One region of the Bradyrhizobium sp. RDI18 genome, then DNA from elsewhere that is predicted to be linked to it. Evidence: riboswitches for the same ligand, from Rfam matches in the RefSeq annotation. Region 1 holds a riboswitch; each other region holds the start of a gene.

Evidence for each region. A riboswitch is a leader RNA that binds a small molecule or an ion and turns the genes downstream of it on or off. The one in region 1 is predicted to bind S-adenosylmethionine.
Region 2: another riboswitch for S-adenosylmethionine. It lies ahead of ACFXS9_RS36715 (O-succinylhomoserine sulfhydrylase); the one in region 1 lies ahead of ACFXS9_RS16740 (hypothetical protein).
Region 3: another riboswitch for S-adenosylmethionine. It lies ahead of ACFXS9_RS29765 (homoserine O-acetyltransferase); the one in region 1 lies ahead of ACFXS9_RS16740 (hypothetical protein).

What each region holds. Positions count from the first base shown of each region.
Region 1 is NZ_JBICRN010000008.1:1,612,797-1,616,069, reverse strand. It holds gene ACFXS9_RS16750 (hypothetical protein) at 259-450, opposite strand; gene ACFXS9_RS16745 (recombinase family protein) at 861-1,493, shown strand; SAM-I-IV-variant riboswitch at 1,875-1,974, shown strand; gene ACFXS9_RS16740 (hypothetical protein) at 2,134-2,583, shown strand.
Region 2 is NZ_JBICRN010000008.1:5,729,816-5,733,088, reverse strand. It holds gene ACFXS9_RS36725 (alpha/beta hydrolase) at 1-723, shown strand, start outside; gene ACFXS9_RS36720 (2'-deoxycytidine 5'-triphosphate deaminase) at 744-1,850, opposite strand; SAM riboswitch at 1,970-2,049, shown strand; gene ACFXS9_RS36715 (O-succinylhomoserine sulfhydrylase) at 2,120-3,273, shown strand, end outside.
Region 3 is NZ_JBICRN010000008.1:4,291,604-4,294,876, reverse strand. It holds gene ACFXS9_RS29775 (pyridoxal phosphate-dependent aminotransferase) at 1-559, opposite strand, end outside; gene ACFXS9_RS29770 (chorismate mutase) at 587-1,435, opposite strand; SAM riboswitch at 1,599-1,678, shown strand; gene ACFXS9_RS29765 (homoserine O-acetyltransferase) at 1,761-2,963, shown strand; gene metW (methionine biosynthesis protein MetW) at 2,965-3,273, shown strand, end outside.

The DNA of each region.
Region 1 (3,273 bases):
TTACGAGCTGTGGTCTTTCGAATAAGCGTTTCCCCCAGAGTCACAAATACAGCCCCGCTGATTGCTTGCTGCTGGCTGTGTGATGTACGTACCCAGCGTTTACGCCCGGAGGGAACGGCGGTGAGCGGACATCGGCAAACGCCAATTCGATTGTTGTCAATTGGCTCTCGTAGAAGGATTTCCGGGCGCGAAATTGCCGTGGTCGGGCGGCAATATTGGAGCGGCCAGCGTCTCTGCCGCCGCAAGTGTTAGGAAATCTCAATCGCGCCCCGTAGTGCCAGCTCGCGGTCCAGACTTGAGCCGTCGTGTTGCCGCTCTCAAGCGCTGTATCTCTTCGTCCATCTTTTCAGCTTCCTCTTCAAGCCGCATCATCTTCGATTTTTTCGGCGCGTCATTGCGGCGCAGCTTCTCGAGGACCTTACCGACGGAGAGTTTATTTATTTCGGCCATCGTATCCTCCTCTGCACCACGCGGGCGCTTAAATGCAAGCTTGAGAGTCTTGTTCAGCTAGACCCGCCGGATTTAGTACGACGATATCGCGCTGAATGAGCCGGCGATGACGGACTAACTGAACGATCGGGAAGCGGACCTCTGACCTATGAGCTGACCGGCTCCGCAATCGTACTCACTAATTTGTCTGGTGATATTGTCCTATGGGACAGTGTGGGTTGTCGGTTTGTGGCGCGACCCCAGCCCGCTTGCTACCCGTCCACGGAGAGAACGACGGACCGGGGTGGCCACCAGACAAACCGTGGGGTTCGCCAGCAGAACACGATCGCACCGTCCGCGCTGCGCAGCGAAGGTTTTTTGATCCTGCAATTACGTGCTATTACCTGTGACGATAATGGGACTTTATTCTCATGGCGGTTTCTTACCTCAGGGTTTCAACCCTAAAGCAAGGGCGTTCTGGTCTCGGCATTGAGGCGCAGCGTGCCGCCTGCGCGCGCTTTGCCGATGTCGAGGGGGTCGAGATCACCGCCGAGTTCGTCGAGGTGGAGACGGGCAAGGGAGCGGACGCGCTTGATCGATGCCCGCAACTCGCCGCCGCGCTGGAGGCGGCTCGCAAGCTAAAATGCTCGATCGTCGTCGCTAAGCTCGACCGGCTGTCGCGTGACGTGCATTTCATCTCCGGCCTGATGTCGCGCAAGGTGCCGTTTGTCGTGGCTGAGCTGCCAGGGGCCGCCCCCTTCCTCTTGCACATCTACGCAGCTCTTGCAGAGCAGGAACGTCGCATGATCTCGGCTAGAACAAAAGCAGCGGCAGCGAAAGCCAGAGGTGTTAAGCTCGGTAGCCCGACTGCTGCCGCAACGAACAGGCAGGCCGCCGACCAGCACGCCGAGTCGTTGCGCGATATCGTCGAGCCGATCAAACACCTGTCGACCCGGAGGATCGCCGCCGCGCTCAACGAGCAAGGTGTCGAGACATCGCGAGGAGGTCGATGGCAGCCGATGACGGTTGCGCGCTTACTCGACCGCCTCGGCCTCAAGGCATGAACCTAGTTGGTTGTTTTCGCTGGCGTGAACAGTTTCTCGATGTGCATTGAATCTGGAAAAGCGCGTCCAGGTACCTTGGCTCGGCCCACCGGAGGGGAAAATTTCCGAGAGAAGCATGCTTATTTGAACAAATACCCCCGGCAAATCCGCCATTCCCCAAAACCCACCCCGGTTTTCGTATTATCGGTACGGGCAGTGGTGTATTCGCCTCAGGCGAACTCTGGCTCCGCGGTCGTTCCGAGCCCGCCTGAAAGCCGTTGGAAGTGAAGCAAAGCATTCATTTGCGCTACCATCCCGCGGAGGGAAAAATTTTCGGTTTGAGAACCGTTTTGCCACTGTTCTGTTCCTCACGTTGACACTACGAGTGCCTATGGTAGCGATGCCTTACATCCTGAGAGGGCCTGACGGCTCCGCCAACCAGCCTTAGACCGGCAACGGTGGCACGACGATGTGGCCCGCATGGGCAACAGTAGGTCGCCAGTCCTCCAGATGCGTGTGCCATTCTGGAGGATTGTTTATGCTGCAATCTCGACGTGGATTTCTAATCGGTGCCGGTGCTGTCCTGACGACGGCGTTCGTAAGGGATGCCCGTTCCTTCATTCACCGGACGAGTCAGCCTCTGTTGGCGTCACCTTCGCAGGTGGTCGACACCATGTATTGGCATGAGATTCCCGGCGAGGGCTATCAACTTACGCTTGGCCCGTGGAGGTTCGCGCCACCCCCGCCGACCTGGCGTCAATTCTTTATCCGCGAGGGCATTCCGCATCGGACCGACAATGAGGTGGAGAAGATCTGTTCCTCTCACTGCATTGAACCGGGGGATTTCGACAAGCCGGTCCAAAGGCGCTACTGGGAGGATTGGTTTGACATCACAGGCGGACCGCTCGCGAGGGCTTATCACCTGCTGAAAACAATTGATCTCGGCCCGGAGCGCGCCTCTGGGCGCGGACCGCTCCTCGAATTCAATGTAGGGTCCCATCCCGGCGACAACACCCATTACGTCAATGCGAAGGACATGCTTTCGCTGTCCCTTCTGCAGGCGCGGCTGATTGCTCTCAAGCTGCCGGTCAAGATCGTGGAAGGCGAGTAGTTCTTGATGTGGATCAAGGCCCGAATGAGACAGCGAACCGCAATCTTGATCGGTGAACATTAGCTCAGGGCACTCCAATGATAGAGTATGCCATTTTGATCGTCATGGTGGTCTTCGCCATTGGTTTTGCGTGGTTGTGGGTCATCGAGCAAAGGAAAAGGCAAAAGAGAAAAGCGCTTGAGCAAAAGGGGATCGAGCGATAGCCGAAGATCCCTCAACGCGGGCTCTCAACAGGGATGCTGCTCCCCTGACTCTCAGGCGACGCTGAGATGGCCAAGTGACTGACGCTAAGGATCAAGAAGCAGGTAGGGACGTTACGGACACCCACGGAGGGGAAAAATTTCGACGTGAAACAGCTTTTTTGTACAGGGCGACCTACCCACCGCGCGCGAGGTTATCGACCGGCTCGAGGGGCGCGCTGCTCAAACCGTCGAGTACGGCGACAAGCCCCTCGAGGAGTTGACCGACAGCTAGCTTCTCGAGATCGCGGCTGGCGCGTTGCGCGACAATGATCCGGTGCTTAGGGCACTGCCATCGCCTCTCAGCCTTCGCACGGGCCGCACAGAGCGACGTGAGGAGCGGCGCACAGGTACAACTACCGGCACGGGTACAGGTACAACTACCGGCACAGGTAAGTAATTCCACTGGCTCGACGAAATACAGAGCACTCCTCGCGTGACGGTCCAGCCG
Region 2 (3,273 bases), 4.1 Mb from region 1:
CACCGGGTTACCATGCCGGCATCCCGGCCCGAGCGTAACGTGCTCTATCTCCATGGCGGCGCCTATGTTTCCGGCGCACCGGTCCATTACCGGCACTTCCTCTGGCGGATTGCCGACGCTTTGCAAGCCCGCGTCTGGGCGCTCGAATACCGGTTGGCTCCCGAGCATGTCTTTCCGGCGGCGCTTGAGGATGCGGTCGAGAGCTATCGTTGGCTTGCCGGCAATGCCCCCGACGTCCGTCAATTGTTCGTGGTGGGAGATTCCGCCGGCGGCGGCTTGGCGCTGGGCCTGCTGTTGAGGCTGCGTGACGATGGCAAGCTGCTTCCGGCCGCGGCCGTCGCCTTGTCGCCCTGGACTGACCTTGCCCTGACCGGCGCTTCGCTGAAGACGAATGCAGCGGCCGATCCGATGCTGAATGTCGAGGATCTCCCCGACCTGGCGAAGCTCTATCTCGGCGGAGCCGATCCGCGTACGCCCTATGCTTCGCCGCTCTACGGCGATCCCGCCGGATTGCCGCCGGTGCTTATTCAGGTCGGCAGCGATGAAATTCTCAGGGACGACGCTGTCCGCATGGCGGAGAAGCTGCAGTCGCACAATCCGCGCAGCAAACTCGAGATCTGGCGGCGCATGCCGCACGTCTGGCAATTGTTCGTGCCAGTGTTGCCTGAAGCCCGTCAGGCGATTGCGCAGATCGGCGAGTTCATCTCTGATGTCCGTGACTGAGGTGCGATCCGCGCAAGCGGTCAGACCCGGAAATGCTTGGAGAGCTTCAAGCCCTGCGCCTGATAGTTCGAACCGATGCGCTGGCCGTACATCGCATCGGGCCGTGACAGCATTTTCTCGTAGACCAGACGGCCGACGATCTGGCCGTGTTCGAGGATGAACGGCACCTCGCGCGAGCGCACCTCGAGCACGGCGCGCGCGCCCTGCCCGCCGGCACCGGCATAGCCGAAGCCGGGATCGAAGAATCCGGCGTAGTGCACGCGGAATTCGCCGACCAGGGGATCGAACGGCACCATTTCGGCGGCGTAATCCGGCGGCACCTGCACGGCCTCCTTCGAGGCCAGGATGTAGAACTCGCCGGGATCGAGGATGAGGCTGCCGTCTGATCGAGCCGGGATCGGCTCCCAGAATTCGTCGACCGCATAGCCGCCGCGACGGTCGATATCGACCACACCAGTATGGCGCTTGGCGCGGTAGCCGACGAATCCGCCTGTGTTCTCGCCGGAGAGATCGACCGACAGCGCCACGCCATTGGCGAGATCGGCGTCATCGATATCGACCAGGCGCTCGGCGCCATGCAGCGCGTCGAGCTCGTCGGCATTGAGGATGGCGTCGCCGGTGCGGAAGCGCACTTGTGATAGCCGCGAGCCCTCGCGCAGCAGCACCGGAAACGTCTTCGGGCTGATCTCGGCATAGAGCGGGCCGTGATAGCCCGCGCCGATCATATCGAAGCGACGGGTGCCGTCGGCAATCACGCGGGTGAAGACGTCGAGCCGTCCGGTCGAGCTCTTCGGATTGGCGGCGGCCACGATCTCCGGCGGCAGCGCCAGGCTTTCCAGGAGCGGCACGATGTAGACGCAATTGGTCTCCAGCACCGCGCCGTCGGAGAGATTTATTTCATGCAGCTTCAGTTCGTCGATGCGCTCGGCAACGGTCGCGCCCGGCCCAGGCAGGAAGCTCGCGCGTACCCGATAGGCAACGTCGCCGAGGCGCAAATCGAGGCTTGCGGGCTGGATCTGGCTCTCGACAAAGGGATAGGCCGGCAAGATGAGGCCCGCATCCGCCATCGCCGCGATCATGCGGTCGGGTAGAATTCCGTTACCGTCGGGCGGAAGCGTGAACGACACGGCGCGGTCCTCTGAGGTGGCCCTGGATGCCCAAATATCATCCAAACCTCGTAAATATGGGCTTTTAGGGGTTATCCGATGGCTGCCTTGACTGAAAGGGCGCAAGCGAATATCAGCATGACTTATCCCGTGGTGATTTGAGCCGGCCGGCTTGCAGCCACGTTAAATAAGTAGCTAAACAGGCCGGGGACACGTGTGATCCCGGCCTGTGGAAATTCTTCCAGGCCGGTTTTTTGTGACCATTTTCCGGTGGTCACGACGGAGGTCACATGTCTGAAGTTGGTTCTACCAAGCGTTTTCGTCCCGAAACCCGCCTCGTCCATGGCGGCACGCTGCGCTCGCAATTCGGCGAGACGTCGGAAGCGCTGTTCCTCACCCAAGGCTATGTCTACGACAGCGCGGAGCAGTGCGAGGCGCGCTTCAAGGGCGAGGATCCCGGCTTTATCTATTCGCGCTATTCCAATCCTACGATTTCAATGTTCGAGCGCCGAATGATCGAGCTCGAAGGCGCGGAAGCTGCTCGCTCCACCGCCACCGGCATGGCCGCGGTGACGACCGCGATCCTCGCACCGCTCAGGGCCGGCGATCATGTGGTGGCCTCGAAAGCCCTGTTCGGCTCGTGCCTTTACGTCGTGCAGGACCTCCTGCCGCGCTACGGGATCGAAACGACGCTGGTCGACGGCCTCGATCTCGCCCAATGGCAGCGCGCATTGCGGCCCAACACCAAGACCTTCTTCCTGGAGAGCCCGACCAACCCGACGCTGGATGTGCTCGATATTCCGGCGATTGCCGAGATCGCGCACAAGGGCGGCGCACGGCTGGTCGTCGATAACGTTTTTGCCACGCCGATCTGGCAGAGCCCGCTTTCGCTCGGCGCCGATGTCGTGGTCTACTCCGCAACCAAACATATCGACGGTCAAGGGCGCTGCCTCGGCGGCATTATTCTCTCGTCCGAAGCCTTCATCGCAGAGCACATTCACAACTTCATGCGCCAGACCGGGCCATCGCTCTCGCCCTTCAACGCGTGGGTCCTGCTCAAGGGACTGGAGACGCTGGGCGTGCGGGTACGGGCGCAGACCGACAACGCGGCGAAAATCGCCGAGGCGTTGGCAAGCCATCCGAAGATTGCGCGATTGATCTATCCTGGCCGCGCCGATCATCCGCAGGCGGAGCTGGTGAAGAAGCAAATGCGCGGCGGCTCGACGCTGATCGGCTTCGAGGTCAAGGGCGGCAAGGCGGCCGCCTTCCGGGTCCTCAATGCGTTGCAGATCTCGCGCATCTCCAACAATCTCGGCGACAGCAAGAGCCTCGTCACCCATCCTGCGACCACGACGCATCAACGGCTGACGCCGGAGGCGCGCGCCGAGCTCGGCATCAGCGAAGGCTTTATCCGCTTCTCGGCCGGGCTCGAGCATGCGGATGA
Region 3 (3,273 bases), 2.7 Mb from region 1:
GCACCAGCAGCACATGCGGCGGCAGGCCGGCGCGCAACCGCTTGACCTCGTCGAACGGCACGTAGGTGCCGGTCGGGTTGTTCAGGTTGGCGAGCCATACCAGTTTCGTGCGCGGCGTCACGCGCGCGAGAATGGCGTCGACGTCGGCGGTGAAATTGGTCTCGGGCGCGACAACGTTCTTGGCGCCGTTCGCCATCGTCGCGATCGGATAGACCAGGAAGCCGTGGGCGGTCGAGATCGCCTCATCGCCCTGGCTGAGATAGGTGTGCGCCAAAAGGTTGAGGATTTCGTCCGAGCCGGCGCCGCAGATGATGCGGTTGGGATCGAGCCCGTAGGCGCGGCCGATCGCTTCGCGCAGCACGCGCGAGGTTCCTTCCGGATAATCCTCCAGATGATCAGCCACGTCCTTGTAGACTTCGATCGCCTTCGGCGACGGCCCGAACGGGGTCTCGTTGGCCGACAGCTTGAACACCTTGCGGCCCGGCTCCGGCACCGGGCTCTTGCCGGGCGTGTAGGGCGCAATATCGAGAATGCCGGGATTCGGCACGGGGCGGTTCATCTTCAACTCCGGAATTTCGGGCAGCGTTTAAGGCTTCGCCGACCCGTTCGGGGGCACCGTATAGCGTGTTGCGTGGCTGCCGACGAGAGCCGACGAGCGCACCGAGGCGCCGGCCTGGATCAGGGCGGTCTTGATCTTTTCGAACCCGGTGCCGGCATCCGATACCAAAAGCGCCGCGCCGTCGAAAGCGGTATCGGGCACGGCGACGATTTCGGCGAGCGGGGCGAGCGCGCGGGCGATATCGGCGTTCCACCCCGAGACGCGGACGCTCCACATCTGCACCTCCGTCACCATGGCATCATCGGCCACGCGCGAGATCACGAACACCGGCAGCGCGGCCGGATGATCGGCGCGTTCGAGGAACGGCAGCCGGGCAATGATTTTTGGCGCGCCTTCGGCTTCCAGCGCGCTCCACCACGGCGTGCGGCTCGAGACCGCCGAGACCAGCGCCAGATCGCCCTTCGATTTCGCCACGGCTTCAACCGCGGCCTGTGCGCTGAAATGGCCGACATAGGGCACGACAAAGCCGAAGTGAAACCGCGCCGAATCCCGCATCGCGGGCTCACCGACCGAGACGTCCGCATGCACCGAGAACGGCGCCTGGACGTAAGTAAAGGTCGAGATGATGACGCGCCAGATGCTCTCGATGGTATCGAGCGGCAGGATGCCGCGATGGCGCTCGACCAGGCTGCGCATCATGCTGGCCTCGCGCGCGGGCCGGAACGCCGACCCCACCTCCTGGGTCTGCTTCACCTGGATCAGCCGGTCGATGATGTCGCCGCGCGCCATCAAGAGGCGATGGACCTGCTCGTCGATCGCGTCGATCTCCTTGCGCAATTCCTGCAGCGAGGGCGGAGCCGGGGGTGCCTTGGACATGTTAAAACCTTCAGCGCCGGATCGGTCTGAAATCACCACCCAGCAAGGGCATTGATTAGAAAAGACGGCCGTCGAAAGCAAAGAGAAACGTCAGGTCCGCCATGATCGCCGCAGGGTTAACCATACGGCTGCCTTGACGGGGGACCTGCTTCGGACTAGCTTTGTTCCATTCCGTGGTCATTTGAGCCGGCCGGCTTGCAGCCACGTTAAACAACTCGCTAAACAGGCCGGGGACAGATTGATCCCGGCCGAACCTTTCGTTCAGGCCGGGTTTTTTACGGCCTGATTTCTGTCTGTAAGGACCTCCGCGAGGAGGAAGGTCGGGATGACACCATTGCAGTCGGTACCCAGTCCGTCGATTCACAGCGAGGACCGCGCCCACGAGGCCGATCATCCGACCTCGCCGGTGGCCAAATTCGGCATCGAGCAGCCCTTGAGGCTCGATTGCGGCATCGATCTCGCGCCATTCCAGATCGCGTACCAGACCTATGGCGAGTTGAACGCCGACCGCTCCAACGCGATCCTTATCTGCCACGCGCTGACGCTGGATCAGCATGTCGCCAACGTGCATCCTCTGACCGGCAAGGCCGGCTGGTGGGAAATCATGGTCGGTCCGGGGCGCCCGCTCGATACCGACAGATATTTCATCCTCTGTTCGAACGTGATCGGCGGTTGCATGGGATCGACCGGTCCGGCCTCGACCAACCCGGCGACCGGCAAGGCGTGGGGACTGGATTTTCCGATCATCACCATCCCCGACATGGTCCGCGCGCAGGCCATGTTGCTCGACCGGCTGGGCATCCAAACATTGTTATGCGTGATCGGCGGATCGATGGGCGGCATGCAGGTGCTGCAATGGACGGCAGCCTATCCGGAACGGGTGTTTTCGGCGCTGCCGGTCGCCTGCTCGACGCGCCATTCGGCGCAAAATATCGCATTTCACGAACTCGGCCGGCAGGCCGTGATGGCTGATCCGGACTGGCATCATGGGCGCTATTTCGAGCGCAGCACGCATCCGCATCGCGGACTGGCGGTGGCGCGGATGGCAGGGCACATCACCTATCTTTCCGACGCCGCGCTGCATCGCAAGTTCGGGCGGCGGATGCAGGATCGCGAACTGCCGACGTTTTCGTTCGATGCGGATTTCCAGGTCGAAAGCTATCTGCGCTATCAGGGCTCTTCCTTTGTCGAGCGCTTCGATGCCAACAGCTATCTCTATCTGACGCGGGCGATGGACTATTTCGATATCGCCGCCGACCATAACGGCGTGCTGGCGGAAGCGTTTCGCGGCATCAAGACCCGCTTCTGCGTAGTGTCGTTCACCTCCGACTGGCTGTTTCCGACCTCGGAATCGCGCGCGCTGGTGCATGCGCTGAACGCCTCCAGCGCGCGGGTGTCGTTCGCCGAGATCGAGACCGACCGCGGCCACGATGCCTTCCTGCTCGACGTGCCCGAGTTCTTCGACATTTCTCGCGCCTTCCTGGAATCCGCGGGCAAGGCGCGCGGCCTTGACGGTACAGGCGGTTGATATGGCCCTTCAGGAGCAAGCGTTGCCGCTCGGCGGCATAGCGCCCGATCGCACCGGTAAATATCGCACCGATCATCTCCTCGTCGCCGAGATGATTGCGGCCGGCTCAAAAGTGCTCGACGTCGGCTGCGGCGACGGCGAATTACTGCAGCTCCTGGAGAGCCGGGGCATCGATGGCCGCGGCATCGAGCTGTCGCGCGAGGGCGTCAACCGCTGCGTCGCCAAGGGCCTCGCCGTGGTGCAGGGCGACGCCGACACCGACCTCGTCAATTATCCCGACGACGCTTTCGATTACGTCATCCTGTCGCAG